Regions from separate parts of the Streptomyces sp. NPDC005004 genome, predicted to be linked through region 2. Evidence: predicted binding sites of a transcription regulator. Region 2 holds the regulator's gene; each other region holds the start of a gene.
What was found. The regulator HrcA, encoded in region 2, represses chaperone genes, less so after heat shock. The targets are predictions, from matches to a motif close to TTNGCACTCNGNNNNNCNGAGTGCNAA.
Positions count from the first base shown of each region.

Region 1: a site for HrcA is predicted at 5,197-5,223, ahead of groL (chaperonin GroEL). Genes of this name have one in related genera too.
Region 3: a site for HrcA is predicted at 5,717-5,743, ahead of groES (co-chaperone GroES). Genes of this name have one in related genera too.

Region 1 covers NZ_JBSGAH010000001.1:348,342-358,268, reverse strand. Annotated here, with positions in the region: gene ACWEEU_RS01605 (alpha,alpha-trehalose-phosphate synthase (UDP-forming)) at 1-1,162, opposite strand, end outside; gene ACWEEU_RS01600 (glucosyl-3-phosphoglycerate synthase) at 1,394-2,338, opposite strand; SAM riboswitch class I at 2,507-2,662, shown strand; gene thrC (threonine synthase) at 2,680-3,954, shown strand; gene ACWEEU_RS01590 (MoaD/ThiS family protein) at 4,133-4,408, shown strand; gene ACWEEU_RS01585 (cold-shock protein) at 4,840-5,043, shown strand; gene groL (chaperonin GroEL) at 5,386-7,008, shown strand; gene ACWEEU_RS01575 (hypothetical protein) at 7,021-7,275, opposite strand; gene ACWEEU_RS01570 (NADH:flavin oxidoreductase) at 7,698-8,825, shown strand; gene ACWEEU_RS01565 (hypothetical protein) at 9,052-9,624, opposite strand; gene ACWEEU_RS01560 (VOC family protein) at 9,731-9,927, shown strand, end outside.
Region 2 covers NZ_JBSGAH010000007.1:302,507-312,433, reverse strand. Annotated here, with positions in the region: gene hemW (radical SAM family heme chaperone HemW) at 1-622, shown strand, start outside; gene ACWEEU_RS12840 (DUF3097 domain-containing protein) at 638-1,450, opposite strand; gene ACWEEU_RS12835 (MBL fold metallo-hydrolase) at 1,485-2,207, opposite strand; gene hrcA (heat-inducible transcriptional repressor HrcA) at 2,369-3,385, shown strand; gene dnaJ (molecular chaperone DnaJ) at 3,386-4,528, shown strand; gene ACWEEU_RS12820 (nitronate monooxygenase) at 4,642-5,718, shown strand; gene ACWEEU_RS12815 (16S rRNA (uracil(1498)-N(3))-methyltransferase) at 5,715-6,461, shown strand; gene ACWEEU_RS12810 (VOC family protein) at 6,476-6,874, shown strand; gene ACWEEU_RS12805 (hypothetical protein) at 6,810-7,148, opposite strand; gene ACWEEU_RS12800 (hypothetical protein) at 7,398-7,871, shown strand; gene ACWEEU_RS12795 (S41 family peptidase) at 8,007-9,927, shown strand, end outside.
Region 3 covers NZ_JBSGAH010000006.1:65,497-75,423, reverse strand. Annotated here, with positions in the region: gene ACWEEU_RS10020 (SDR family NAD(P)-dependent oxidoreductase) at 1-256, shown strand, start outside; gene ACWEEU_RS10015 (contact-dependent growth inhibition system immunity protein) at 1,038-1,688, opposite strand; gene ACWEEU_RS10010 (RNase A-like domain-containing protein) at 1,724-3,004, opposite strand; gene ACWEEU_RS10005 (hypothetical protein) at 3,001-3,354, opposite strand; gene groL (chaperonin GroEL) at 3,515-5,143, opposite strand; gene groES (co-chaperone GroES) at 5,262-5,570, opposite strand; gene ACWEEU_RS09990 (hypothetical protein) at 5,850-6,581, opposite strand; gene ACWEEU_RS09985 (polysaccharide deacetylase family protein) at 6,677-7,600, opposite strand; gene ACWEEU_RS09980 (THUMP-like domain-containing protein) at 7,691-8,869, shown strand; gene ACWEEU_RS09975 (LacI family DNA-binding transcriptional regulator) at 8,876-9,904, opposite strand.

The DNA of each region.
Region 1 (9,927 bases), on a different contig from region 2:
CGACGAGGTTCATGCCGTCGCGGATGGGGTTGACCAGGGCGACGTCGGCCAGCCGGTAGGCGGCCAGGGAGCGGGCGAAGTCGTCCTCGACGTGAAGGAGGACCGGGGTCCAGTCCGCCGTGCCGAACTCGGCGTTGATCTCCTCCGCGATGCGGCGCACCTCGTCCGTGTAGGCGCGGTACACGGCGAGGTCCTGCCGGGAGGGGTAGGCGAAGGCCACGTGCACGACCCGCCCGCGCCACTCCGGGTGGTCCACGAGGAGGCGGCGGTACGCCAGCAGACCGCGCGCGATGTTCTTCGACAGCTCGGTGCGGTCGACCCGGACGACCGTCCGGCGCCCCTCGCCGATCTCGTCGCGCAGCACCGCCATCCGCTCGTCCACGTCGGTGCGGTGCGCCCGTTCCCGCAGGAAGTCCGCGTCCGCGCCCAGCCCGTGCACGCCGATCTCCGTGCCGGACGGGATGCCCGGACCCAGCACGGCGTGACAGCACGCGATGAACGCGTCGGCCCACCGGTGGGTCAGGAACGCCGCCCGGTCCGCGCCCAGGATGCCGCTCAGCAGCTCGGCGGCGATGTCGTCGGGCAGCAGCCGGAAGTAGTCCGGCGGAGCCCACGGGGTGTGGGAGAAGTGGCCGATGCGCAGGTCGGGGCGGAGCTCGCGCAGCATCCGGGGGGCGAGCGCCAGGTGGTAGTCCTGGATCAGCACCGCCGCGTTCGGCGCCGCCTCCTCGGCCAGCGCCTCGGCGAACGCCCGGTTGTACTCCCGGTACGCCTCCCACTGCTGCCGGAACTCCGCGTCGAAGACCGGCTCCAGCGGGGTCTGGTACAGCATGTGGTGCACGAACCACAGCACGGAGTTGGCGATGCCGTTGTACGCCTCGGCGTGCGTCTGCGGGTCGATGTCCAGCATCCGCACCCGCTGTCCGCCGGTGTCCGCCGCCGGCAGCAGCCCGCCGTCCGCGCGCCGCACCGCCTCCCGGTCACCGTCCCCGAGCGCCGCGCACACCCACACCGCGTCGGTGTCCGGCCCGATCGCCGACAGTCCGGAAACCAGCCCGCCACCACCGCGCCGCGACGTCAGCGCCCCGTCCGGACCCACCGTGTACGACACCGGTCCGCGATTCGACGCGACCAGCACCTCAGCACCCTGCGTTGAAGCCATGGTCCTCAACCTAGCCCGGCACCGAAACCCTCAAACGTACGCGCGACCCGACACGGCGCCTCGTATACATCCCGCCTTTCACGGCGTAGGGCGCATCCGAGGCAGCCGACGGCGAGGACGCTCCACCGGGGGCCGTCCGCACCCGACGACACGAGCCGTACGGGCGGTGCGGGGAGGGGGGAGAGAGCGACGGCGACCGGCGCCGACGGCGAAGCCGAGGCGTCGCCCCCGTCAAGCCACCCGGCGAGCCGCGTACTCCGCGATCTCCGCCATCGGCGGCCGCTCCTCCGTGTCCACCGAGTACGTGCGGGGCTCGAACCCCGACACTCCCCGCTCGAACTGGGTCAGCGCGGGCCGCACCAGATGCCCCCGGGCAAGCCGCAACTGAGCCGTGCGGTAGATCGCCGCGGCCATGCGCCCAAGCGCCTGCCCGTCCTGGTGCCGGTGCTTGCGGACACCCACGTCGACCTGCGCCAGCGCGTCGAGCCCGACCAGGTGCAGGGAGTCCACCAGCATCCCCAGCTCCACCCCGTACCCCACGGGGAACGGCAGCTGCTCCAGCAGGGAGCGCCGGGCCGCGTACTCACCGCCCAGCGGCTGCACGAAACCGGCCAACTGCGGCCAGTGCATGTTGAGCAGCGGCCGCGCCATCAGCTCGGTGACCCGCCCGCCCTGCCCGGCGGCACCCCCCAGCGGACGGTCGTACATCGCCTTGACCAGGTCCACCTGCGGATCGGTGAGCAGCGGGCCGACGATGCCGAGGACGAAGTCCGAGGAGAACTCCTTCAGATCCGCGTCCACGAAGGCCACGATGTCGCCGCCGGTCGCGAGCAGCGACCGCCACAGCACCTCGCCCTTGCCGGGCACCGTGGGCAGCCGGGGCAGGATCGCGTCACGGTGCACGACCCGCGCGCCCGCGGCGGCGGCGACCTCGGAGGTGCGGTCGGTGGACCCGGAGTCCACCACGACTATCTCGTCCACCAGCGGTGCCTGCGTCACCAGGTCGTGGCGGATCACGGAGACGATGTCACCGACCGTCTCCTCCTCGTTCAGCGCGGGCAGCACCACGGACACCGTCTGCCCGGAGCGCTGCTTGGCGGCGAGGACGCGGTGCAGCGGGCGGTCGGCCACGGACCAGGAGCGGGTGGCCAGCCAGCGCTCGACTTCTTCCAGCATGGTCTGCGGCTCCTTCTCAGCGGGGACGTACGGTCACACGTGCCGGTGTCCATGAACCCGTCTCGCGGTTCGGACGACACCTTCAACTGTGCTGGCCTTCGGTTACAGTCTTGAACAACGCCGATGACCATCGCATGTCCGAGACGATCGGCGTCCACAACCGCATACAGCTCATCCAGAGGGGCAGAGGGACACGGCCCTGCGAAGCCCCGGCAACCCTCCAGCCGGTCTCGTGCGCGGACACACCGCGACCACGCGAGGCTCCCGGCTAGGGAAGGTGCCAAATCCGTCTCACGGCGAAGTGCGTCGTGAGGAAGATGAGGAGAAAGGGCCTCGCCTCCATGGCTGTGCAGACCATTGCCACCCCCGCTGTCGATCTCGGCCCCGCCGCCGCTCTGAGCTGCCGGGAGTGCGGGCACCGCGTGCCGCTCGGCCCGGTCTTCGCCTGCGAGGAGTGTTTCGGCCCGCTGGAGATCGCCTACGACTTCTCCGGCTACGACGCCGACAGCCTCCGCAAGCGCATCGAGTCCGGCCCCGCCAGCATCTGGCGCTACGCCCCGCTGCTGCCCGTCCCGGCCGACGTCGCCGACAAGCCGAACCTCAACCCCGGCTGGACCCGCCTGGTCAAGGCCGACAACCTCGCCCGTGAACTCGGCGTCACCGGCGGCCTGTTCGTCAAGGACGACTCCGGCAACCCCACCCACTCCTTCAAGGACCGCGTGGTCGCCCAGGCGCTGGAGGCCGCCCGTGCCTTCGGCTTCACCACGCTCTCCTGCTCCTCGACCGGCAACCTCGCCGGCGCGGTCGGCGCCGCGGCGGCCCGCGCGGGGCTGCGCTCCTGCGTGTTCATCCCGCACGACCTGGAGCAGGGCAAGGTCGTCATGGCCGCGGTCTACGGCGGTGAACTCGTCGGCATCGAGGGCAACTACGACGACGTGAACCGCTTCTGCTCCGAGCTGATCGGCGACCCGGCCGGCGAGGGCTGGGGCTTCGTCAACGTCAACCTGCGGCCGTACTACGCCGAGGGCTCCAAGACGCTGGCGTACGAGATCTGCGAGCAGCTCGGCTGGGAGCTGCCGGACCAGCTCGTGGTGCCGATCGCCTCCGGCTCCCAGCTCACGAAGATCGACAAGGGGCTCAAGGAGCTGATCCAGCTGGGCCTGGTCGAGGACAAGCCGTACAAGATCTTCGGCGCCCAGGCGGAGGGCTGCTCGCCGGTGTCGGCCGCGTACAAGGCGGGCCACGACGTCGTACGGCCCCAGAAGCCGGACACCATCGCCAAGTCGCTGGCCATCGGCAACCCGGCCGACGGGCCGTACGTCCTCGACATCGCCCGTCGCACGGGCGGCGCCGTGGAGGACGTGACGGACCCCCAGATCGTGGACGCCATCAAGCTCCTGGCCCGTACGGAGGGCATCTTCGCGGAGACGGCGGGCGGCGTGACGGTCGGCGTGACCCGCAAGCTGCTGGAGAACGGCGTACTGGACCCGACGCTCACCACCGTCGTCCTGAACACGGGTGACGGCCTGAAGACCCTGGACGCGGTGGCGGGTACCGGACTCACCGCGACCATTCGCCCGAGCCTCGAGTCGTTCCGAGGGGCCGGCCTCGCCTGACCCGCTCCTCGGAGTCCCGGGGAATCCGGCGGCCGCCCGACGGGGTCTCCCGTTTCGTGGCGGCCGCCCCTGGGGCGAATCCGAGCGGAGGTCTCACGCAAGGTGCCACAGGCCGCGGCCGCGGGCCCGGCAGCCACTACGCAAGCCCAGTTTTCATCGCGACCGGAGGTCGAATCGTATGAGCGTGACCGTGCGCATCCCCACCATCCTGCGTACCTACACCGGCGGGCAGGCGGAGGTCGCCGCCGAGGGGGCGACGCTCGCCGAGGTGATCGAGGACCTGGAGAAGCACCACACCGGCATCGCCGGGCGCGTCCTGGACGACGAGGGCAAGCTCCGCCGGTTCGTCAACGTGTACGTCAACGACGACGACGTGCGCTTCGAGGGCGGCCTCCAGACGCCGACCCCGGAGGGCGCCGGTGTGTCGATCATTCCGGCGGTCGCCGGCGGCTGAGAATTACCGGCAGTAACGCCGGTAACAAACTGTTCATCGAATGGCCCCCTCCGTAAGAGAAACGGAGGGGGCCATTCTGCGTGATTGAGCGCGATAGAGTTGGGGAACGCGCTCCCCGGCCGACAGGTCGGGAACCTTGGATTCATGCCGCACGCCCGACAAGAAGCAGCCAAAATGCACGGGTTATATGCGGCATTTATTGTTTTTATGGGGCCCGACTTGCCCTGAATTCAGCCGAATTCTCGCCAGATTCCGGACCGGTCTCGTCCAGATTTCTCGTCCGATTGACCTGTTGCAGACGGCAGTTGGACAGATACATTCAGCCGCGGTCGACGCGTTCCGGCGCACGCCCCCGACCCATGGGGGGTGAGGTCTGACCCGGGTCCGCGAAGGGTGGATCTGCGCAAGGGCCAGTAATAGGGGAGTTAGGCATGGCTCAGGGCACCGTCAAGTGGTTCAACGCGGAGAAGGGCTACGGCTTCATCGCGGTAGACGGTGGTGCGGACGTCTTCGTCCACTACAGCGCGATTCAGATGGACGGCTACCGCACCCTTGAGGAGGGCCAGCGGGTCGAGTTCGAGATCTCGCAGGGTCAGAAGGGCCCGCAGGCCGACATGGTTCGCCTCAGCGCCTGAACGTTTCTCGCACTGAACGTCTCATCGCGTCACACGTCCGTCTCACGTCTCACGTTCGAAGGGCCCGCACCCGGCACGGGGTGCGGGCCCTTCGTGCTGTCCGCGCCGCTCGGCGCGCCCCGCGCGCGTCCCCCGTCCGATCCCCCGAAGGCGCTTGCACTCGACCATGCCGAGTGCTAATCATTGCGTTAGCACTCTGAAGGTGAGAGTGACAACGAAGGACCGGGTCGGTGAGGCCCGCAGGCCGGGTGGGGCAAGGAACCACGAGGCCGGCGAGCCGTCCGTCGCGGGCGCGGGCGCGGTCCGAAGGAATCACCCCCAGTCCTGGAGGGACCACTTCACATGGCCAAGATCATCGCGTTCGACGAGGAGGCGCGGCGCGGCCTCGAGCGCGGCATGAACCAGCTCGCGGACGCCGTCAAGGTGACGCTCGGCCCCAAGGGCCGCAACGTCGTCCTCGAGAAGAAGTGGGGCGCCCCCACGATCACCAACGATGGTGTGTCCATCGCCAAGGAGATCGAGCTCGAGGACCCGTACGAGAAGATCGGCGCCGAGCTGGTCAAGGAAGTCGCCAAGAAGACGGACGACGTCGCCGGCGACGGTACGACCACCGCGACCGTGCTGGCCCAGGCCCTGGTCAAGGAGGGCCTGCGCAACGTAGCCGCCGGCGCCAACCCGATGGCCCTCAAGCGCGGTATCGAGAAGGCCGTCGAGGCCGTCTCCACCGCCCTGCTCGAGCAGGCCAAGGACGTGGAGACCAAGGAGCAGATCGCCTCCACCGCCTCCATCTCCGCCGCCGACACCCAGATCGGCGAGCTGATCGCCGAGGCCATGGACAAGGTCGGCAAGGAAGGCGTCATCACCGTCGAGGAGAGCAACACCTTCGGTCTGGAGCTCGAGCTCACCGAGGGTATGCGCTTCGACAAGGGCTACATCTCCGCCTACTTCGCGACCGACATGGAGCGCATGGAGGCGGTGCTCGAGGACCCGTACATCCTCATCGCCAACTCCAAGATCTCCTCGGTCAAGGACCTGCTCCCGCTCCTGGAGAAGGTCATGCAGTCGGGCAAGCCGCTGCTGATCATCGCCGAGGACGTCGAGGGCGAGGCCCTGTCGACCCTGGTCGTCAACAAGATCCGCGGCACCTTCAAGTCCGTCGCCGTCAAGGCCCCGGGCTTCGGCGACCGCCGCAAGGCCATGCTCGGCGACATCGCCATCCTCACGGGCGGCGAGGTCATCTCCGAGGAGGTCGGTCTCAAGCTCGAGAACGCGACGCTGGACCTCCTGGGCCGCGCCCGCAAGGTCGTCGTCACCAAGGACGAGACCACGATCGTCGACGGCGCCGGCTCCTCGGAGCAGGTGCAGGGCCGCGTGAACCAGATCCGCGCCGAGATCGAGAACAGCGACTCCGACTACGACCGCGAGAAGCTCCAGGAGCGCCTCGCGAAGCTCGCCGGTGGCGTGGCCGTCATCAAGGCCGGTGCCGCGACCGAGGTCGAGCTGAAGGAGCGCAAGCACCGCATCGAGGACGCCGTGCGCAACGCCAAGGCGGCCGTCGAGGAGGGCATCGTCGCCGGTGGTGGCGTGGCCCTGCTCCAGGCCGGCCAGGTCTTCGACAAGCTGGAGCTGTCGGGCGACGAGGCGACCGGTGCCAACGCGGTCAAGCTCGCGCTGGAGGCCCCGCTGAAGCAGATCGCCGTCAACGGTGGTCTCGAGGGCGGCGTCGTCGTGGAGAAGGTCCGCAACCTGCCCGTCGGCAACGGCCTGAACGCCGCGACCGGCGAGTACGTCGACATGATCGCCGAGGGCATCATCGACCCGGCGAAGGTCACGCGCTCCGCGCTGCAGAACGCGGCCTCCATCGCCGCGCTGTTCCTCACCACCGAGGCCGTCATCGCCGACAAGCCGGAGAAGGCCGCCGCGGCCGCTCCGGGCGGTATGCCGGGCGGTGACATGGACTTCTGATCCTCTTCTGGATCAACTGTCCTTTCCGAGGGCGGCACTTTCCTCCGGGGTTCCGGGGGAGGTGCCGCCCTCGGGCGTTTCCGGGCGCTGCGCGCGGCGGGCCCGGCTGCATCTGCGCCATGCGTCGCATCCGAAGGACAGGCTGCCGAGGACGTAGACCCAGGCCAGGTAATGTCCCCCCGGTATCAGCGAGATGCCGAACGCGCCGAGGGTCAGACACGCGAACGCCTCCGCGAGGCCCTTCAACAGGTTGGTGCTCGGTCTCATCGGTCCACCTCGGGGACGGAGGGGCGCTCGGGCCGGCCGTGCGGTGAGCCCGGTGCGCGGGGCGGTTTCCACGGGGCAGGTGTACCACGGGAGTTCGTCGCGCAGGAGGTCGTACTCCGAGTGGACGGCCGCGTCGGTGAGGTGACGGCCGGCTGTGGGGCGCGCGGGGTTCTCCCGGATGGTGAGCCACGCGTCCTTCCATGGAGCCGGACCGCGGGCGCGGGCGGACGCGAAGGGAAGGCGGCGCGGGCGTCGCGTCCGACGCGCCGGGGGTGCCGGGTGGCCGGGGTCACAAGGCGGCGTGGGGGAGGGTGGAATACGGGGTCGTGGGGGCGGGGTTGTTTCAGAGGGTGCACAATTGCGTGCGCACATACCGCTTGGTCAACACCGTAGCCCCACCGTACTCACGAGGAGCCCCCCAGGTGACCGTCACGACGCCCGCCGCCTCCCGCGCGGCCCAGCTCCTGTCCCGCCCGATCCAGCTCAACGGCCTCACCGTCCCGAACCGGATCGTGATGGCGCCCATGACCCGCATGTTCTCGCCGGGCGGCATCCCCGGTGAGAACGTGGTGTCGTACTACTCCCGCCGCGCCGCGAACGGTGTCGGCCTCATCGTCACCGAGGGCACCTACGTCGGTCACGACTCGGCCGGTCAGAGCGACAGCGTGCCGCGCTTCCACGGCGAGGAGCAGCTCGCGGGCTGGGCGAAGGTCGCGCAGGAGGTGCACGCGGCGGGCGGCACGATCGTCCCGCAGCTCTGGCACATCGGCATGGTCCGCCGCCAGGGCGAGCCGCCGTTCGCGGACGCTCCCGCCGTGGGCCCCTCCGGCGTCCACAAGGAGGGTGCCGAGCCCAAGGGCAAGGCCATGACGCAGTCCGACGTGGACGACGTCATCGCCGCGTTCGCGCAGGCCGCCGCCGACGCCGAGCGCATCGGCTTCGACGGTGTCGAGATCCATGGTGCCCACGGCTACCTCCTCGACCAGTTCCTGTGGGAGGGCACCAACCGCCGCACCGACGCCTACGGCGGCGACCCGGTCGCCCGTGCCCAGTTCTCCGCCGAGGTCGTCGCGGCCGTGCGCGAGCGCGTGTCGGCCGAGTTCCCGATCATCTTCCGCTACTCGCAGTGGAAGCAGCAGGACTACACGGCGCGTCTCGCCGAGACCCCGGAGGAGCTCGAGGCGATCCTGACGCCGCTGGCCGCCGCCGGCGTCGACGTCTTCCACGCCTCCACCCGTCGCTACTGGGAGCCCGAGTTCGAGGGCTCCGATCTCAACCTCGCGGGCTGGACCAAGAAGATCACCGGCAAGCCGGTCATCACCGTCGGCTCGGTCGGTCTGAACGGCGACTTCGTCAAGGCGTTCGAGGGCGAGGGCGCGCCGGTCAAGGGCATCGACGACCTCCTCGACGGCCTGGAGAGCGGCGAGTACGACATGGTCGCCATCGGCCGTGCGCTCCTCCAGGACCCGGAGTGGGCCGCGAAGGTCCTCGCGGGCCGGTTCGACGAGCTGAAGCCGTACGACGCCGCCGCGCTGCAGTCGCTGAGCTGAGGTTCGGCGCTTGGGCGCCGGGTGGGACGTGACGTCCTGCTCGGCGCCTTTGTCGTGTGTGGGCGGCGTCTATGTGGGGCGGTCATGCGTGGGGCGGTCATGCGTGGGGCGGTCATGCGTGGGGCGGTCATGCGTGGGGTGGGCCTGTGTGGGCCGGGGCTATGTGAGAGCCGGCGGCAGCCGACGTGTGGGCGGGCCACATGTTGGCCTCCCCCATAGGGCGCGGCTACATGTTCCCCATCGGCTCGACGTCCACATATGTGGGCGTGCCCCACACCCGCAGCACCTCGTAGTCGGTGAACTCGTGCACCAGGCGGTACGCCATCGCGGGGCGCGAGCCGCGTCGCTGGGCGGCCAGGTACGCCTCCGCCTCCGCCCGGTCCCGGCGCGGGGTGCCGCAGAGCTGCCACTCGCGGCCGTTCCACGCCTCCGGCAGCCAGCGCTGCTGCGGCTGCGGACGCTCGGCGCGGACGCCGTAGCGGGAGGGGGACTTCGCGGGGGCGTCCGTCGGACGGGAGGGCCCGCCGCCGTACTCCGCGCGCTGCGCCGACCGGCGCCGCGTCTCGCACAGCAGGCACAGGTCCGGGGCGCTCGTGTCCACCGGGCCCTGCGGGTGCTCCGGGCAGCGGGTGAGCGGCGCGCCCGCCTCCAGGCTCTCCTCCAGCAGGTCCAGCGCGCGGCGCAGATCGGTTTTGACCTCGTGCAGCCGGGCGTCCGGGGTGTCGGTGGTCAGCGACTCGCCGTGCTCCCCGACCAGCCGGAGGGCACGACCGAGCGCGGTGAGCTGGGCGTGATTCATGGATCCAGCTTCTCACCCGGGGCGGGCTCCCCGGGAAAGCGGCCGCAGCACCGAGAATGGGCGGCAGCTCCATGTGCCGAAGCCCCATGTGACCGGAGGGTTCCCCGTGAGGATCAACCTGGCCAGCGTCTTCGTCGACGACCAGGACAAGGCCCTGCGCTTCTACACCGAAGTGCTGGGGTTCGTGAAGAAGGCCGACGTCCCGGTCGGCGAGTACCGCTGGCTGACCGTCGTCTCGCCCGAGCAGCCCGACGGCACCGAGCTGATGCTGGAGCCCGACGCCCACCCCGCCGCCAAGGCGTA
Region 2 (9,927 bases):
CGACGACGACTGGCGCGCCTCCCTGGAGGCGGCCCTCGGCGCGGGCCCCGACCACGTCAGCGCCTACGCCCTGATCGTCGAGGAGGGCACCCAGCTCGCCCGCCGCATCCGCCGGGGCGAGGTCCCCATGACGGACGACGACGTCCACGCCGACCGCTATCTGATCGCCGAGGAGATGCTCTCGGCGGCGGGCTTCGACTGGTACGAGGTCTCCAACTGGGCCACCTCCGAGGCGGGCCGCTGCCTCCACAACGAGCTGTACTGGCGCGGCGCCGACTGGTGGGGCGCGGGACCGGGCGCCCACAGCCACGTGGGCGGCGTCCGCTGGTGGAACGTCAAGCACCCCGGCGCGTACGCCGCCGCGCTGTCCGCCGGGCGTTCCCCGGGCGCGGGCCGCGAACTCCTCTCCGATGAGGACCGCCGAGTGGAGCGCGTCCTGCTGGAGCTGCGGCTGCGCGAGGGCGTCCCCCTGTCCCTCCTGAAGCCCGACGGTCTCGCGGCCTCCCGCCGGGCCCTGTCGGGCGGCCTGCTCGACCCCGGCCCGTACGACGCGGGCCACGCGGTGCTCACCCTGCGCGGACGGCTCCTCGCGGACGCGGTGGTGCGGGACCTGGTGGACTGATCACGCCGGGCGGCGTCAGGCCCCGCCGCCGTCCGTGACGAAGTCGATCAGTTCCTCGACCCGTCCCAGCAGCTCCGGCTCCAGGTCCTTGTAGGACGTCACCTTCGCCAGGATCGCCTGCCACACCGCCCCGGTGTTCTCCGACGGCCAGCCCAGCGCGCGGCACACCCCCGTCTTCCAGTCCTGGCCGCGGGGCACCCGGGGCCAGGCGGAGATGCCGAGGGCGGAGGGCTTCACCGCCTCCCAGATGTCGATGTAGGGGTGGCCGACCACCAGGGCGTGCTCGCTGGTCACCGACTGGGCGATGCGCCACTCCTTCGTGCCGGGGACCAGGTGGTCCACCAGGACGCCCAGGCGGGCGTCCGGGCCGGGGGAGAACTCCGCGACGACGGCAGGCAGGTCGTCCACGCCCTCCAGGTACTCCACCACCACGCCCTCGACGCGCAGGTCGTCGCCCCAGACCTTCTCGACCAGTTCGGCGTCGTGGCGGCCCTCGACGTAGATGCGCCCGGCGCGGGCCACGCGGGCGCGGGCGCCCGGGACGGCCACGGAGCCGGAGGCGGTGCGGGTGGGGCGTGCGGGGGCGGCGGAGGGGCGTACGAGGGTCACCGCGCGCCCTTCGAGGAGGAAGCCGCGCGGCTCCAGCGGGAACACCCGGTGCTTGCCGAAGCGGTCCTCCAGCGTCACCGTGCCCGCTTCGCAGCGGATCACCGCTCCGCAGAACCCGGTGCCGGGCTCCTCCACCACCAGACCCGGCTCGGCCGCGACCTGCGGCACCGGCTGCGGCTTCTTCCAGGGGGCGGTCAGATCGGGGGAGTACTCGCGCATTCCCATGACGATAGGAGAACCCGTACCGCCCCTGTCACGACACGCCGAAACGGGCTGCCAGGGCGTCGCGTTGGCGCCGAACGAAGTGCGCGTCGACCACCGCTCCGTGACCGGGCACGTACAGCGCGTCCTCGCCGCCGAGGGCGAGCAGCCGGTCCAGGGCGGCGGGCCAGCGGGCGGGTACGGCGTCCGGGCCCGCCTGGGGTTCGCCGGACTCCTCGACCAGGTCGCCGCAGAAGACGACCTCCGGCGAGCCGGGCACCAGGACCGCGAGATCGTGCGCGGTGTGGCCCGGACCGACGTTGGCGAGGAGCACCTGACGGCCGCCGCCGAGGTCGAGCGTCAGCTCGCCCGAGACGGGGTGGAGCGGCACCGGCAGCGTGGCGACCGCCTCGTTCGCCTCCGCGACCGGCAGACCCTGGGTGATCGCGTCGTGCCGCAGCTCCCCGGCCTCGTGCGCCAGCACCGCGTCCATGCCCACCGCCGCGTACGTCTCCGCCGCCGCGAACGCGGCCGCGCCCAGCACGTGATCGAAATGTGGGTGGGTCAGCGCGAGATGGGTCACATCGTGGCCGGTCAGCTCCCGCACCGCCGTCTCGAGGCGGGCACCCTCCGCGAGGCTCGACCCCGCCTCCACGAGGAGCGCCGCACCCGAGCCCACCACCAGCCCCGCCGTACAGTCCCAGCCCGGCAGCCGGCACCGTCCGACACCCTCGCCAAGCCGCTCCCACCCCAGGTCTTCCCAAGTCACGCTCATACCGGGACGCTATCGGCAAGAAGCCGGCGCAGTACCGCTGACCTTGCCCGGGCGGTACCCCACGGCCGTACACTGGGCGGGGGAAGTCTGGCACTCGCCCCAGCAGAGTGCCAGGGAGCAGGTCGAGTGCCGCAGGGCGACAAGATGGAGGTGCGCGCCGAATGCTGAGTGAACGCAGGCTTCAGGTGCTGCGCGCCATCGTCCAGGACTACGTGGGCACCGAGGAGCCCGTCGGGTCGAAGGCGCTCACCGAGCGGCACAACCTCGGCGTCTCCCCGGCCACCGTGCGCAACGACATGGCCGCCCTGGAGGACGAGGGGTTCATCGCCCAGCCGCACACCAGCGCGGGGCGCATCCCCACCGACAAGGGGTACCGCCTCTTCGTCGACAAGCTCGCGGGCGTCAAGCCGATGTCCGCGCCCGAGCGGCGCGCGATCCAGAACTTCCTGGACGGCGCCGTCGACCTGGACGACGTGGTGGCCCGCACGGTCCGGCTGCTCGCGCAGCTGACCCGGCAGGTCGCCGTCGTGCAGTACCCCTCGCTGACCCGCTCGACCGTGCGGCACGTGGAACTGCTCTCGCTCGCCCCCGCGCGCGTGATGCTGGTGCTGATCACGGACACCGGCCGGGTCGAGCAGCGGATGGTCGACTGCCCGGCGCCGTTCGGCGAATCCTCGCTCGCCGATCTGCGCGCCCGGCTCAACAGCCGGGTCGCCGGACGCCGGTTCAGCGACGTGCCGCGACTGGTCGAGGACCTCCCCGATGCGTTCGAGGCCGACGATCGCGGTACCGTCTCCACAGTGCTCTCCACACTGCTGGAGACACTGGTCGAGGAGAACGAGGAACGGCTGATGATCGGCGGCACCGCCAATCTCACCCGTTTCGGACACGACTTCCCCCTGGTGATCCGGCCCGTCCTGGAGGCACTTGAGGAGCAGGTCGTGCTGCTCAAGCTCCTCGGCGAGGCCAAAGATCCGGGCGTCACCGTGCGTATCGGGCACGAGAACGCCCACGAAGGACTCAACTCCACGTCCGTCGTGTCGGTCGGCTACGGTTCGGGCGGCGAGGCGGTTGCCAAGCTCGGCGTGGTCGGACCGACCCGCATGGACTACCCGGGAACGATGGGAGCGGTACGCGCAGTGGCACGGTACGTCGGACAGATCCTGGCGGAGTCGTAAGTGGCCACGGATTACTACGCCGTTCTCGGCGTGCGCCGCGACGCGTCGCAGGATGAGATCAAGAAGGCGTTCCGCAGGCTCGCGCGCGAGCTGCACCCGGACGTCAATCCGGATCCGAAGACCCAGGAGCGGTTCAAGGAGATCAACGCCGCCTACGAGGTGTTGTCGGACCCGCAGAAGAAGCAGGTCTACGACCTCGGCGGCGACCCGCTCTCGCAGGCCGGCGGCGCCGGTGGCGGCGCGGGCGGCTTCGGAGCCGGTGGCTTCGGCAACTTCTCCGACATCATGGACGCGTTCTTCGGCACGGCGTCGCAGCGCGGTCCGCGCTCGCGCACGCGCCGTGGCCAGGACGCCATGATCCGGATCGAGGTCGAGCTGGACGAGGCGGCCTTCGGCACGACCAAGGACATCCAGGTCGACACCGCGGTCGTCTGCAACACCTGCAACGGCGAGGGCGCCGCCCCCGGCACCACCGCGCAGACCTGTGACATGTGCCGCGGCCGCGGCGAGGTCTCCCAGGTCACCCGGTCCTTCCTGGGCCAGGTCATGACCTCGCGGCCCTGCCCCCAGTGCCAGGGCTTCGGCACCGTGGTCCCGACCCCGTGCCCCGAGTGCGCGGGCGACGGCCGGGTCCGCTCCCGGCGCACCCTGACGGTCAAGATCCCCGCCGGTGTCGACAACGGCACCCGCATCCAGCTCGCGGGCGAGGGCGAGGTCGGCCCCGGCGGCGGCCCCGCCGGTGACCTGTACGTCGAGATCCACGAGCTGCCGCACTCGACCTTCCAGCGGCGCGGCGACGACCTGCACTGCACGGTCACCATCCCGATGACCGCCGCGGCCCTCGGCACCAAGGTGCCGCTGGAGACGCTGGACGGCATGGAGGAGGTCGACATCCGGCCCGGCACCCAGTCCGGCCAGTCGATCCCGCTGCACAACCGGGGCGTCACGCATCTGCGCGGCGGCGGCCGGGGTGACCTGATCGTCCACGTCGAGGTGACCACGCCGACCAAGCTCGACCCCGAGCAGGAGCGGCTGCTGCGCGAACTGGCCAAGCTGCGCGGCGAGGAGCGGCCCACGGGCCAGTTCCAGCCCGGCCAGCAGGGTCTGTTCTCCCGGCTGAAGGACGCGTTCAACGGCCGCTGACCGAGAGCGCCGGCAGAAGGAGGGGGGTGCCCGGCACCCCCCTCCTTCCGTTTCCGCGGCAGGGGCGCCGGGTCCGATTCGGACTCGCGCGGCGGACGTGACACGATGCGGACATGCCCCGCACCCTCGCCGATCTCCTCACGCTTCCGATCGTGCAGGCACCCATGGCGGGCGGCGTCTCCACGCCGGAACTGGCCGCCGCCGTCTGCGAGGCGGGCGGCCTCGGCTTCCTCGCCGGGGGCTACCGCGCCCTGGACGCGCTGCGCGCCGACATCGAGCGGCTGCGCGGCCTGACGAGCCGCCCCTTCGGCGTCAACCTCTTCCTGCCCCAGCGGCAGACCGCCGACCCCGCCGCCGTCGAGGCGTACGCCCGCGGCCTCGCCGGGGAGAGCGAGCGCTACGGCACCGCGACCGGCGACCCCTACGGCCCGGTCGACGACGCCTACGACGCCAAACTGGCCCTGCTCCTCGCCGACCCGGTGCCCGTCGTCTCCTTCCACTTCGGCGTGCCGGAGCCCGAGGCGCTGGACGCGCTGCGCCGCGCCGGGACCGTCACGCTGGTCACCGCCACCACCGCCGAGGAGGCCCGCGCGGTCGAGCGCGCCGGGGCCGCCGCCGTCATCGCGCAGGGCATCGAGGCGGGCGGCCACCAGGGCACCCACCGGGACGACCCCGCCCGCGACCGCACCGGGCTCGGGCTCCTCGCGCTGCTCGCACAGGTCACCGAGGCCGTGGACCTGCCGGTCGTCGCGGCGGGCGGGCTCATGCGCGGCGCGCAGATCGCCGCCGTGCTCGCGGCCGGCGCCAGTGCCGCCCAGCTCGGTACGGCCTTCCTCGCCACCCCCGAGTCCGGCGCCCCCGACCCCCACAAGCGGGCGCTGACCGACCCCGCCTTCCCGGACACCGAGCCCACCCGCGCCTTCACCGGACGCCCCGCGCGGGCCCTGGTCAACCGCTTCCTGCGCGAACACGGCGCGGACGCGCCCGCCGCCTACCCGGCGGTGCACCACCTGACCGCCCCGCTGCGCCGGGCCGCCACCGGGACGGGGGACGCGCAGGGCATGGCGCTGTGGGCGGGACAAGGACACCGGCTGGCCCGCGCGCTGCCGGCCGGGCGGCTGGTGGAGGTACTGGCCGCCGAACTGCGCGCTGCGACAACAGAGTCGGCTGACGGAGGTGGCGCGGGATGACCGCTCCCGTGTTCGTGGTGGAGGACTTCGGCCCGGAGGGCGGACCGTTCGTCCTGGACGGCCCCGAGGGACGGCACGCCGTCTCCGTGAAGCGGCTCCAGGCGGGCGAGGAGGTCGTCCTCACCGACGGCGCCGGACGCCACGCCGTGGCCGAGGTGACCGGCACCGAGGGCAAGGACCGGCTGCTCGTCCGGCTCGGCGCCGTCGTGGAGGAGCCCGAGCCCGCCCCGCGCATCACCGTCGTGCAGGCGCTGCCCAAGGGCGACCGGGGTGAACTCGCCGTCGAGACCATGACCGAGGTCGGCGTCGACCGGGTCGTGCCCTGGCAGGCGGCCCGCTGCATCACCCAGTGGAAGGGCGACCGGGGTCTGAAGGCGCTCGGCAAGTGGCGCTCCACCGCGCGCGAGGCGGGCAAGCAGTCCCGCCGGGTCCGCTTCCCCGAGGTCGCCGACGCCGCCTCCACCAAGCAGGTCGCCGCGCTGCTCGCGGAGGCCGACTTCGCCGCCGTGCTGCACTCGGACTTCGAGCACGAGAGCGTGCCGCTGGCCACCGTCGACCTCCCCGCGACGGGCGACATCGTGCTCGTCGTCGGACCCGAGGGCGGCGTCTCCCGCGACGAGTTGGCGCTCTTCGAGGAGGCCGGCGCCCGCGCCTGCGTCCTCGGCCCGTCAGTCCTGCGCACCTCCACCGCCGGAACGGCCGCCGCCGCCCTCCTGCTGGGACGCACCGGCCGCTGGTCCTGACACCGGAGCCACTAGTGGAACTGAGCCAGGTACGGCTGCTGGTCACCGACTTCCCCGCCTGCTACCGCTTCTACGCCGACGTCCTCGGCCTGCGGCCCCAGTCGGGCGCGCGGAACGGGCCCTACGAGAAGTTCAGCCCCCACGCGGGCTCGGCCGGGATCGCGCTCCAGGACCGCGCGGGCATGGCCGGGGTCCTGGACGAACTGGGCGACACCGCCGCCGGTCACCGCTCACTGATCGTGCTGCGCGTGGACGACCTCGACGCGTACTGCGCCGAGGTCTCCGGGCGCGGGGCCGAGATCCTGCACGGGCCGGTCCCGATGACCGACCGCATACGCGTGGCCCACCTCAAGGACCCGGAGGGGAACCTGGTGGAGCTTCAGGAGTGGCTGCCGCTTCGAGACCGAGCGTGACGACGGGCAGGAGTTCCCAGCCGTCCAGCTCTCCGCCCGTGGACCCGCGGCGGCGCACCTCGTCCACGAACGCCCGTACGACGGCGGGCCGGTGGAGGTTCGCCCGGCGGCCCTGCTCGTCGCACACCAGCCCGGAGTGGGCGTAGGCCGCCCCGGTGCCCAGCACCCGCCCCGGGCCGTCCCGGAAGACGATCCGCAGCACGGCGCCGTCCCGGCCGAGGGTCAGCACCTCCCGGCACCCGGTCTCCGGCGCGTGCCGGTGACGACGGTCCACCGGTAGGCGGTGCCGTCCGGAAGGACCAGCCGCCGCACCCTGCGTTCGCCGCGCATCCCGGGAAGGCAGCGCACGCCGCGCACGGGCTGCCGGGCGTGCGCCGCACGTTCGGGTGACTGGCCGGAGGCGGCCTTCCGCGGGGTGGGAGTCGGTGGCACGCTGGGAGGCATGGGGGCTTCGAGGTGGGATCGGCGCCGTTGTGGACGGCTGCTGGCCGTGAGCGGGCTCGCGGCACTGGGGATCGGTGCGATGACCGCGTGTCAGCCGACCGATCTCGGGTCCGCGACCGTCGCCTACACCACCGACTCCACCGCGACCGCCGAGCTGAACCGTCGCCACGTGGACGTGAGTTGGCTGACCTGCGTCGGGCAACAGGGCGACAGCGCCACTCCGGCCAGGTCGAGTTCGCCCTCCACGGCCACCGTCGTCAGCGTCGACTGCCAGGGCCGCACCAAGGACGGCAAGAAGATAGCCGTCACCGGTGAGGTGACCCGCGCGGTCAACGGAGCGTGTGTGCGCGGCCACTTGACCGCCACCGTCGACGGTCGCCGGGTCTTCCGGGTCAGCGGACTCGGCGACTGCGACGCGGAACCCAGCTCCGCCTACACCCCGCCCGCCACCTATCGCCCGCCGGGACAGCCCCGGCCCACCGTGACGGTCACCGTCACCCGGACCCTGTGGTGCAAGGGCGATCCGACCTGCTGGCCCGTCGAAGGCAAGTGATCCAAATCCGGCGCCACGACGCCGGACCGCGCGTAAGGTGACCGCGTGACTCAGGGCGCTGGCAAGGACCTCACGGCAGACACGAAGACCACGACGACCTCTGGGTATCTCCGATTCCCGCACCTGCGCGGCGACTTGGTGACCTTCACCGCCGAGGACGACGTCTGGGTGGCCCCGCTCGACGGCGGCCGCGCCTGGCGGGTGAGCGCGGACAACGTGCCGGTGAACCACCCCCGCATATCCCCCGACGGCACCACCCTCGCCTGGACCTCGACCCGCGACGGCGCCCCCGAGGTGCACATCGCCCCGGTCGACGGCGGATCCGCCAAGCGCCTGACCTACTGGGGAAGTTGGAAGACCCAGGTGCTCGGCTGGACCCCCGGCGGAGAGGTCCTCGCGGTCAGCACCCAGGGCCAGGCCAGCCTCCGCCGCACCTGGGCCCGCGCCGTCCCGCTGGACGGCGGTCCCGCCACCACCCTGCCGTACGGCCCGGTCGGTGACATCGCGTACGGCCCGCACACCGTCCTGCTCTCCGCGCCCATGGGCCGCGAGGCCGCCTGGTGGAAGCGCTACCGGGGCGGCACGGCAGGCAAGTTGTGGATCGACCGCGAGGGCGACGGCGAGTTCGTCCGCCTCCACGAGGACCTCGACGGCAACCTCGAAAGCCCCCTGTGGGTCGGGGACCGCATCGCCTTCCTCTCCGACCACGAAGGCACCGGCGCCCTCTACTCCTCCCTCGCCGACGGCACCGACCTGCGCCGCCACACCCCGCTCGCCGGCTTCTACGCCCGCCAGGCCGCCACCGACGGCACCCGGGTGATCTGGTCCAGCGCCGGTGAACTCTGGATCCTGGACGACCTCGACGGCGCCGAACCCCGCCGCCTGGACATCCGCCTCGGCGGCGCCCGCGTCGACCTCCAGCCCCACCAGGTCAGCACCGCCCGCTGGTTCGGCTCCGCCTCCCCGGACCACACCGGACGCGGCAGCGCCGTGGCCGTGCGCGGCACCGTCCACTGGGTCACCCACCGGGGCGGCCCCGCCCGTGCCCTGGCCGCCGAGCCAGGCGTCCGCGCCCGGCTGCCGCGCACCTTCCGCGCCGACGGCGAGGAGTGGGTGGTCTGGGTGACCGACGCCGAGGGCGAGGACGCCCTGGAGTTCGCCCCGGCCACCGGCCTAGCCCCCGGCGCCGTACCCCGCCGGATCGCGGCGGGACGGCTCGGCCGTGTCCTGGCGCTCGCCATGTCCCCCGACGGCAGCCGGGCCGCCGTCGCCTCGCACGACGGACGGCTGCTGCTGGTCGAGCGGGAGACCGGCGAGGTCCGCGAGGTCGACCGCAGCGAGCACGGCGACGTGCACGGCCTCGCCTTCTCGCCCGACTCCGGCTGGCTCGCCTGGGCCCACCCCGGCCCCCGCCCGCTCTCCCAGATCCGCATCGCCGGCACCACCGACCTCACGGTCACCGAGGCGACCCCGCTGCGCTTCCAGGACTACGCGCCCGCCTTCACCCTGGACGGCAAGCACCTCGCTTTCCTCTCCAGCCGCTCCTTCGACCCCGTCTACGACCGGCACGTCTTCGACCTGGCCTTCGTCGACAGCGTCCGCCCGCACCTGATCACCCTCGCCGCCACCACGCCGTCCCCCTTCGGACCGCAGCGCCACGGGCGCCCCTTCGGCACCCCCGACAAGGACGAGACCCCGGAGAGCGAGGGCGCCCCGGTCACCCGGATCGACCTCGACGGGCTCGCGGACCGCATCGTGCCCTTCCCGGTCGAGGCCGCCAGCTACACCAACCTGCGCGCCGCCCGCGACGGCGTCCTCTGGCTGCGCCATCCGGTGCGGGGAGTCCTCGGCGCCGCCCGCGCCACGCCCGACGCCCCCGACCCCAAGACCGAGCTGGAGCGCTACGACCTCGCCCAGCAGCGCCTGGAACACCTGGCCGCCGACGCCGACCACTTCCGGGTCAGCGGCGACGGCAAGCGGGTCCTGTTGTGGAGCGACGGCCGCCTGCGCGTCGTACCCGCCGACCGGCGCGCCTCCGACGACGAGGACGGCGACT
Region 3 (9,927 bases), on a different contig from region 2:
GATGGCCCTGTGCCCCGGCTTCGTCCGCACCGAATTCCACGAGCGCGCCGGCATGGGCACCGACAACATCCCCGGCTGGATGTGGCTCGACGCCGACAAGGTCGTCGCCGAGGCCCTCGAAGACCTCTCCCGCGGCAAGACCCTCTCCATCCCCGACCCCCGCTACAAAACCCTGATGGGTCTGGCGAAGGTCGCGCCCCGGGGGCTGCTGGGGACGCTCAGCGCACGGACGGGGCGGAAGTACGGGCCGCAGTGAGGCGAGGCGCCGAGGAGCCTCGCCGGTGAGGTGCGGACGCGTGCCGCTCCGTCCGTCACCGGCGTGCTCCGTGCCCGCACCGGTCGCACACCGCTGCCGATTCGTGAGGTCGCCAAGGCAGCGGTTCGGGACGGCGGTCCCACCACCATCCGTGCGTGATGGCGGCGCTATCGGCACCGGTCGCCTCATCGCAGAACAGGCCGGCGGTGTCGCCGACGGTCATCTCGGCGAAGCGGGCGTCCAGGGACTCCAGCGCGGCTGCTTACTCAGGGAGTTGAGCTCTCATGCGTTCCAGCTTGTCCCGGGCTTGCAGGCGCTCCCGGTGGGACCACTTCGGCGATACGGGCGACGGTGACGTGAGGAAGCCCCGCGACGGCCGATTCGACCCTGTCGATCGTGAAGCGGGGTTCCTCCTCCTCGCCGGACTCGTACTGACGAGCCCGCGTCACGAGCCCGGCCCCGTGGCGAGCCATTACGCGCTCGGCGGCATCTCCTCTGCGGGAAAGAGGACGACAGCATCCGCCGCCCGGGCGAAGGCGCCGGCCGAGTCCCGCGCGCTGTAGCGCAGTTGGACAGATTCCTGAACGTAGACGTCCAAGGACGTGGAGACACCCCCCGCAACCCGCGCCATCTCGCACAGCACCGAGGCATCCCAGTTCCAGATTCTGGTCGGTGTCCTCGTCGGCGACGTCCTAGTCCTCGGCACTCGGATGCAGGCACCGCGCCAACGCGGTGATGACGCCGCCGATCGCCAGGGGCTCCACGGTGAGGAAGTTGTACGTCATGACGAGCGATGCCTGATGATGTCCCGGATGTCGGTGAGCCACCGTCGCAGCGAAACGCCGCCGGGTGGGTAGACCTGGAGTCCGAGGATCTCCGTCACATGGTCGAGTTCGTCATCCGTCTCGACCATGGCGAGCAACGACTCGATTTCGCGCGCCGTTTCGGAGACGGCGTCCGCCGGGTTTGCCGAGAAGTAGTCGTCCAGAGCTTCCCCGTGCGATCCGTAGAACCGTGAGAAGTCCTGGTGGAAGTGGGCGGCCAGAAGATGCCGAAGCTCGGGGAACCGCTTCCGCCACTCCCAGTCCGTCCGAGGCACAGAGGAGTGCTGATGTGTTCCGCCTTCTCTGATCCGCCGGAGATGGGAGCGGACCACGGCAAGGCACTGCTCAACCGTGCGGCCCGCGGGAGGATTCACATGAGGCAGGAGGTCCACATCATCAGCGATTTCATCGCTGAACAGACCGGTCTCCAGCAGGTCGTCGATCTCGGCGATCACCCGGTCCAGCGCCCCGGGCGTACGCAGCGCCTGACGCATATACGCGTGCAGAGCCGGGCCGGGTTCCTCGGCGGTGTCGGTGAACGTGTTGCCTGCGAAGGCGTAGGAGCTGAGCAGATCGTGGAGTTCGGGGAAGCGTTCGCCCTCCTCCATGGAATCCTCCGGTCGAGTCATGGGGGGTTCTGGCCTCAGGCTTTCGGGAAGGAGGTATGAATACGGTAGCCGCTCGGCATCTGGGGATCACGGCGGAGAAGCACGAATACCCGGTGAACGTCGTGAGGCCCGGTGCCGCGAACGAAGTCCTCTCGGGACAAGCTTCGCCCGGTGGTCTCCTGACCGAAGTCGCATTCGAGCTCCAGGTCCCGCTTGGTCCCCTTCTCCAGCCAGCGCTTCACCGCGGCTTGTTCCTTGAGCATGACCCGGTCTGTGAGATCCTGTGCCGACTCCTCGCTGATAAAACTCGAGCTTCCTTTGATTTCTTTTTCCTGCCGCAACCGGGTTCTCAGCTGTCGGTCGGTCTTCTCCACATGCTTGGCCAAGGTGTGGGATTCGGTCGGGCTCCCCTTGCCTTCGTCGCCCGCGAGATCTGCTCGGTACTTCGGTTTGACCGGTCCTCTTCGCTTGCTGCGCGGCCACGCATTCGGCTCTCCGTCTCCCGTGATGAGCAGACCGAGATCGTCGAGAGCCGGGCCCGCACCGCCGGCCAGGGCGGGCTCGGGGCCGAAAGAGGGTACCGGCACACCGCCGAGAAGTTCGGTGACGCCCCCTGCGTTGCGCACGGCTCGAACAGTGGCTCCGGCACCGCCGAGGCCACCGCCCAGCAACGCGCCGTAGACCCCGGCCTCGTGAGCCTCAGCCAGATCGAGCCCGCCCTTCTGCTCGCCCACCGCCATGGAGACCGGCTGAGTGACGGCGAGGTTCACGGTGACGGATTCGATGCCGCCGAAGGCGGCGGTCATGAAGGTGGTGGCCGCGATGGTGGCGATCTCCTCGGTCACCGCTACGCCCAGGCCGGCGGCGACCTCCGTGACCGTGGCCGCGGCGGCCACTGCCGCGCCTTCCGACATGCCGGCGGTGAACACGGCCAGAGCGGTACCGGCAACGAGGGTGGCGCCGACGATCTCCAGTTCGTGTTCAAGCTTATTCTTGGCCGCGTGCACGGTGTCCGCGTACGCGTCCAGCCCCTTGGCCATGGCGCGGGCGGCTTCGGCCAGGTCCTTCAGCCAGCCGTGGCCGTCATGATGGTAGCGACGCCAGAACGGGTCGGCGAAGGCGGAGATGGCCTCGCCCTTGTTGTTCTCGATCAGTGAGCCGGCCGCCCTGTTGGCGGCAGAGGTGACGTCGTCGACGTCGTCGGCGAAGGACCGCCACGCCTTGGCCGCGTCCCGCAACCCGTCCTCGTCGGCGTCCGGCCACCACATCCCCGTCATGTCCTGGACGACCTTGCGGGCCTTGTCCGCGACGCTCACTTGCCGTCGCCCTTGTCGTCGTGTCCGACCCGGACGCGGCTGAACATGCCCCGGATCAGCTCTTCGTTGTCGACGTGCCCGTCGGCCATGTCCACCATGGCCTGGTGAATGCTCGCCAGACCGTCGACGAGGATCCGGGTGGCGTGCTCCATCTTCTTGACGTGCGGGCCGTACAGCTTGTGGAACCGCTCGCCCTGCTCGTCGTGGCCCCACGGTGTTCCGGCCGCGGCCAGCCCGTGCTTCAGCTTGGTCAGAGCATGCGCGAGGGCAACGCTCTCGTGGTGGAAACGAGGCGCCGTCGATTTGATGTCAGCGATCTTGATGTCGAGTATCTCGCCGCTCTCACCCATGACTTGGACTCTCCCCCTCCACCGACTGCACGGGTGTTCGACCCTAGCGGCCAGTCTTGCTTCGCTGTCGCGATGACCGCAAAGGAAGAGCAAAGGTCCGACAACGCCGAGGCCCGGCGTCCCCGTGGGGAGGCCGGGCCTCAGTGGTGGTGAGGGTGGGTCAGTGGGAGTGACCGTGGCCGTGGCCGTGACCGGCGGCGGCCTCTTCCTCTTCCTTCTTCTCGACGACCAGGGTCTCGGTCGTCAGGAGGAGGGCGGCGATGGAGGCCGCGTTCTCCAGGGCGGAGCGGGTGACCTTGACCGGGTCGATGACGCCGGCCTTGATCAGGTCGCCGTACTCGCCGGTGGCGGCGTTGTAGCCCTGGCCCTTCTCCATGTCCTTGACCTTGGAGACGATGACGTAGCCCTCCTGGCCGGCGTTCTCGCCGATCCAGCGCAGGGGCTCGACCACGGCGTTGCGGACGACCGAGACACCGGTGGCCTCGTCGCCGGACTTGCCGAGGTTGTCGTCGAGGACCTTGGAGGCGTGCACCAGGGCGGAGCCACCACCGGAGACGATGCCCTCCTCGACCGCGGCGCGGGTCGCGGAGATGGCGTCCTCCAGACGGTGCTTCTTCTCCTTCAGCTCCACCTCGGTGGCGGCGCCGACCTTGATCACGCACACGCCGCCGGCCAGCTTCGCGAGGCGCTCCTGGAGCTTCTCGCGGTCCCAGTCGGAGTCCGTGTTCTCGATCTCGGCCTTGATCTGGTTGACGCGGCCCTGGACGTCCTCGGACTTGCCGGCGCCCTCGACGATCGTCGTGTCGTCCTTGGTGACGGTCACGCGGCGGGCGGAGCCCAGCACGTCCAGACCGGCCTGGTCGAGCTTGAGGCCGACCTCCTCGGAGATGACGGTGGCGCCGGTGAGGACGGCCATGTCCTGCAGCATCGCCTTGCGGCGGTCGCCGAAGCCGGGGGCCTTCACCGCGACGGCGTTGAAGGTGCCGCGGATCTTGTTGACCACCAGGGTCGACAGGGCCTCGCCCTCGACGTCCTCGGCGATGATCAGCAGCGGGCGGGAGGCGTTGGTCTGGATGATCTTCTCGAGCAGCGGGAGCAGCTCGGTGATCGAGGAGATCTTGCCCTGGTTGATCAGGATGTACGGGTCGTCGAGGACGGCCTCCATACGCTCCTGGTCGGTGACGAAGTACGGGGACAGGTAGCCCTTGTCGAAGGCCATGCCCTCGGTGAAGTCCAGCTCCAGACCGAAGGTGTTGGACTCCTCGACGGTGATGACACCGTCCTTGCCGACCTTGTCCATGGCCTCGGCGATCAGCTCGCCGACCTGGTCGTCCTGGGCGGACAGCGCGGCGACGGCGGCGATGTCCGACTTCTCGTCGATCGGACGGGCCGCGGCGTGCAGGTCCTCGGAGACGGCCTTGACGGCGGCGTCGATGCCCTTCTTCAGGGCGGCCGGGGAGGCACCGGCGGCGACGTTCTTCAGGCCCTCGCGCACGAGCGCCTGGGCGAGCACGGTGGCGGTGGTGGTGCCGTCACCCGCGATGTCGTTGGTCTTGGTCGCCACCTCCTTCACGAGCTGGGCGCCGAGGTTCTCGAACGGGTCCTCGATCTCGACCTCACGGGCGATCGTGACACCGTCGTTGGTGATGGTGGGCGCGCCGAACTTCTTGTCGATGACGACGTTGCGACCCCGGGGGCCGATCGTCACCTTCACCGTGTCGGCCAGCTTGTTGACGCCGCGCTCAAGGGCGCGACGGGCGTCCTCGTCGAACTTCAGAGTCTTCGCCATGACAGCGGTAGCCCTCTCGAAAATCTGGGTGGATGTGACCGCGCCCCCGGCCGCCCGGCTTCCTCTCGGTCGCGGGGGCCAGGGGCGCAGCGGGGAAGCAGAGACTGCTTCGGGTGAACTACTTCTCGATGATCGCGAGAACGTCGCGCGCCGAGAGGACGAGGTACTCGTCGCCGTTGTACTTCACCTCGGTGCCGCCGTACTTGCTGTACAGCACGATGTCGCCGACCTTGACGTCGAGCGGCAGGCGCTCGCCGTTCTCGAAGCGGCCCGGGCCCACGGCGAGGACGGCGCCCTCCTGGGGCTTCTCCTTCGCGGTGTCCGGAATGACCAGGCCAGAGGCCGTGGTCTGCTCGGCGTCCAGCGGCTGGACCACAATGCGGTCCTCGAGCGGCTTGATGGCAACCTTGGAGCTGGCGGTCGTCACGATCCGACCTCCCCCTTCTGAGATCACACGGGGTTGACTGTCTGAGGTGGCGACCAGGTGGATCCGTCGTCGCGGGTGCCGGACCTGCCCGTCGCTTTGTTGGCACTCTCTGCTGCCGAGTGCCAGAGCCGAGACTATGACCGGGGTTAGCACTCGGTCAAGCGGAGTGCCAATTGCCGTGCGGCGCGTCGGCGATGTCGGTGCGGGAGTCGCGTCCACCGTTTCGGTCGCTGCACCTCCAGGCCCCCGCCCGGACGGACCGCGAGCGAGCGGAGCCGCCTACAGGTAGTCCTCCAAGTGGCCCACCGTCAGGCCGCGTTCCTGCACCTTCCGCAGCAGTCGCGCCGTCTGCTCCCCCAGTTCCGTCGCCGGACCTCGCGCCGGGCCCACTCGGACGACGTCGCCCGGGAGGAGGGCGTGGGGGCCTCTCGTGTAGGCGACGCCCGTCGGTGTGACCGTCACGCGCCAGAGGACGAGTGCGGTGATGCCGCAGTGGGCGGCGGCGCGGAGGGTGGTGTGGTCGTAGGTGCCGTGGCGGGGGCGGAGGAGGTGGGCGGCGGGGCGGGTGCAGAGGGCGGCGCGCTGGCGGGTGTAGGGGAGGCCGGGGAGGGTGCCCCGGCGGGGGGCCCGGTGCTCGACCGTCGCGCCCGCCTTGCGGAGGGCCGCCTGGTGGACGGTGGTGAAGACCGTGACCGGGAGGTGGAGTTCGCGGATCAGGGTGGCCAGGCGGGGGTCCTGGCCCGCGCCGTCGTCGTAGGTGAGGAAGACGACCTTGTCGGTGGTGGGGACGCGGTCGACGACCGGGGGGAGGGGGCCGGCCGTGCGGGTGGTCGCCGCGTGGTGGGGGGCGGCGGCGAGGGGGGCGGACAGGCCCCAGTGGCGGTAGGCGCGGTCGGCGCGGACCACGGGGCGGTGCACTCCCTCGGCGGCCTTCTTGCCGAGGCGTTCGATGGGGTCGACGGACTGGGCGCAGCCGGTCAGGAGCGCGACGGTGGCCAGTACGGCGCACAGCGCGGCGCGCGCGCCCGCGCCCGCGCGCCCGGACCCGCCTGCGCGCCTCGTCGAACGTCCCGGCGCCCGCCGCGTCCGTCCCCGCCCCCCGTGGCTCACAGGTAGTCCTCCAGGCGGGCGACCGCGTAGCCCTCGGCCGTGACCTTGTCGAGGAAGCGGCGCATGTCGTCGACCATGGTGCCGTTCCACTCGCCGGGGCCCCGGAAGTGGGTGAGGACGATGTCGCCGCGGCGCATTCGGCGGTCGTCCTCGCGGTACTCCCAGTGGTCGACGTAGACCTCTTCGTTCCAGATCGGCGCGTACTCGATGCCGCACGACTTGGCGGCGCGCAGGGTGTCCTGGTTGTAGTCGCCGTAGGGCGGGCGCAGCACGGTGGGGCGCTTGCCGAACTGCTTCTCCATGATGTCCTGCATCCCGCAGATCTCGTGGCGCTGCTCCTCGTAGGAGAGGCCGGGGAGATAGGGGTGGGTCAGGGTGTGGTTGTCGAGCGTGTTGCCGTACGACCGCATCGTGCGGAAGTAGCCGTAGTCGTCCTTGACGAGGTAGTTGCTGAGGAAGGCGGTGTACGGGATCTTCAGCTCCCGCATCATCTCCAGGAACCTGGGGTCCTTCTCGGCGCCGTCGTCGATGGTCAGGAAGACGACCTTCTGCCGCGTGGGGACGGTGGTGAAGACCGGGGGGAGGTCCCAGTCGTCCTGGTGGGCTACCTCGAAGCCGGCGCGGGCGGTGATCCTCGGCTTGACGCGGGGCGGCGCGGGCGGGGCGACCGGGACCTGCGCGAGACCCCACTTGCGGGCGGCGGCGGCCATGCGCTGCTGTTCGGCGAGGCGGGCGGCGGCCGCGTCCCGGGGCTTGGCGGGGCCGCCGTGTCCGGCGGGGGCCTTGTGCGGGGCGGCGCTGTCGCCGGGGCCCGCGCAGCCGGTGAGGACGGCGGCGGTGGTGAGTGCGGCGGCGGCGCAGCGCAGGGCGGCCGCACGCAACCGCGCCCGACTTTTATCGTTTTGTACGACGGCTCGCATGATGCCGGATCTTGGCAGGCCGGAGCCCCGTGACCGGCCCGACACCGCCGTCGGAGGCGTACGGTCCACCGACTGGCCCACAATGAGCCGGTGAACGACCAGCTCTCCTCCTTCCACGCCCTGCGCACCGACGAGGGCCGGGCCCTGCTCGACGAGGTCCGCGGCACCGCACCGGCCGACGAACTCGCCGTCGCCACCCGGCTGCGCCGCACCCACCCCGTCGAGCTGGTGTCGGCCGCGCTCGGTCAGGCCCGGCTGCGGCAGCGGGCGGCGGCCAAGTTCGGGGCCGAGGACGCGGAGCGGATGTTCTTCACGCCGAACGGGGTCGAGCAGTCGACCCGGACCAGCGTGGCGGCGTACCGCGCGGAGCGGATGCGGGCGCTCGGGGTGACCTCGGTGGCGGACCTGTGCTGCGGGATCGGCGGCGACGCGCTCGCGCTGGCCCGTGCGGGTATCCGGGTGCTCGCCGTGGACCGCGACCCGCTGACGGCGGCGGTGGCGCGGGCGAACGCCGAGGCGCTGGGGCTCGACAGCCTGATCGAGGTGCGCGAGACGGACGTCACCGAGGTGGACACGGCCGGGTACGACGCGGTGTTCGTGGACCCGGCGCGACGCGGCGGCCGGGGCCGCATCTTCGATCCGGAGGCGTACTCACCGCCGCTGTCCTGGGCGGTCGCGGCGGCCCGTACCGCCCCGCGCGCCGCGTTGAAGATCGCCCCCGGCATCCCGCACGAGGCGGTCCCCGCCGAAGCCGAGGCGGAGTGGATCTCGGACGCCGGAGACGTGAAGGAGGCGGTGCTGTGGTTCGGCACCGGCGCCCCGGGCGGCGTCCGCGCCACCCTGCTCCCGGGTCCCCGCAGCCTCGAAGGCCGCGGTCTGCCCGACCCGGCCGTCCGCCCCGTCGGCCGCTACCTCTACGAGCCCGACGGCGCCGTCATCCGCGCCCACCTGGTCGCCGAGGTCGCCGAGGACCTGGCCGGCGGCCTCCTGGACGAGACCATCGCCTACCTCACCTCCGACACCCTGCGCCCCACCCCCTACGCCACCGCCTACGAGATCACCGACCAGCTCCCCTTCAACCTCAAGAAGCTGAAGGCGCTCCTCCGCGAACGCCAGGTCGGCACCCTCACCGTCAAGAAGCGCGGCTCGGCGGTCGAACCGGAAGAGCTCCGCCGCAAGGTGAAGCCACAGGGGCCCCACTCCGCGACGGTGTTCCTGACCCGGGTGGCGGGAGCGCCGACGATGCTGATCGGGCATCCGGCGGCGTAGCCCGGCTCACGCCGGCGGCGCCCCCGTGCTCGACCGCACCACCAGGCTCGTCGCCAGTTCCACGCGGGTGGAGGCGGGAGCGGAGTCCGCGCGGCCGAGGTCGAGGACCAGGCGGGCGGCGGCTTCGGCCATTTCGGTCAGGGGCTGGCGGACGGTGGTGAGCGGGGGGCCGACCCAGCGAGCGACGGGAAGGTCGTCGAAGCCGACGACGCTGAGGTCCTCGGGGACGCGCAGGCCCAGTTCGCGGGCGGCTTCGTAGAGACCGAGAGCCTGGAGGTCGTTGCCCGCGAAGACGGCGGTGGGGCGGTCGGGGGCGCGCAGCAGCTCCAGGCCCAGGCGGCGGCCGGAGTCGTGGTGGAAGTCGCCGGCCTTGATCAGGGCGGGGTCGACGGGCAGCCCCGCGGTCTCCAGGGCGGCCCGGTAGCCGTCGAGGCGGGCGCGGCTGCACATCATGCGGGAGGGCCCGCTGATCGCACCGATACGGGTGTGGCCGAGGTCGACGAGGTGCCGGGTCGCGGCGAGGCCGCCCTGCCAGTTGGTGGCGCCGATGGAGGGCACGTCGGCCCCCGGGTCGCCCGCCGGGTCGAGGACCACGAAGGGGATGCGGCGGCTGGTCAGCAGGGCGCGCTGGGAGTCGTCGAGGTCCGACAGGACCAGGATCACGCCGTGCGGGCGGCGCCCCGCGACCTGGTCGGCCCAGGTGCGGCCGGGGGTGAGCCGCCCGGCGCTCTCGGAGAGCACCACGCTCAGCCCCGCCTCCCGGGCGACGTTCTCCACGCCCCGGATGACCTCCATCGCCCAGGCGCTCTCCAGCTCGTGGAAGACCAGGTCGATCAGCGGCGAGCGGGTGGCCTCGGCCCGTCTGCGGCGGTAACCGTGCGCGCGCAGCAGCTCCTCGACCCGGGCACGGGTGGCCGCGGCGACGTCCGCCCGCCCGTTGAGCACCTTCGAAACAGTCGGAGCCGACACCCCGGCCTCCCGGGCGATCTCGGCGAGCGTGGCGCTCTGCGCCGTTCCGTTCTTCGTCGGCTTCATGGCCGCGATCGTATCTCTGCGCG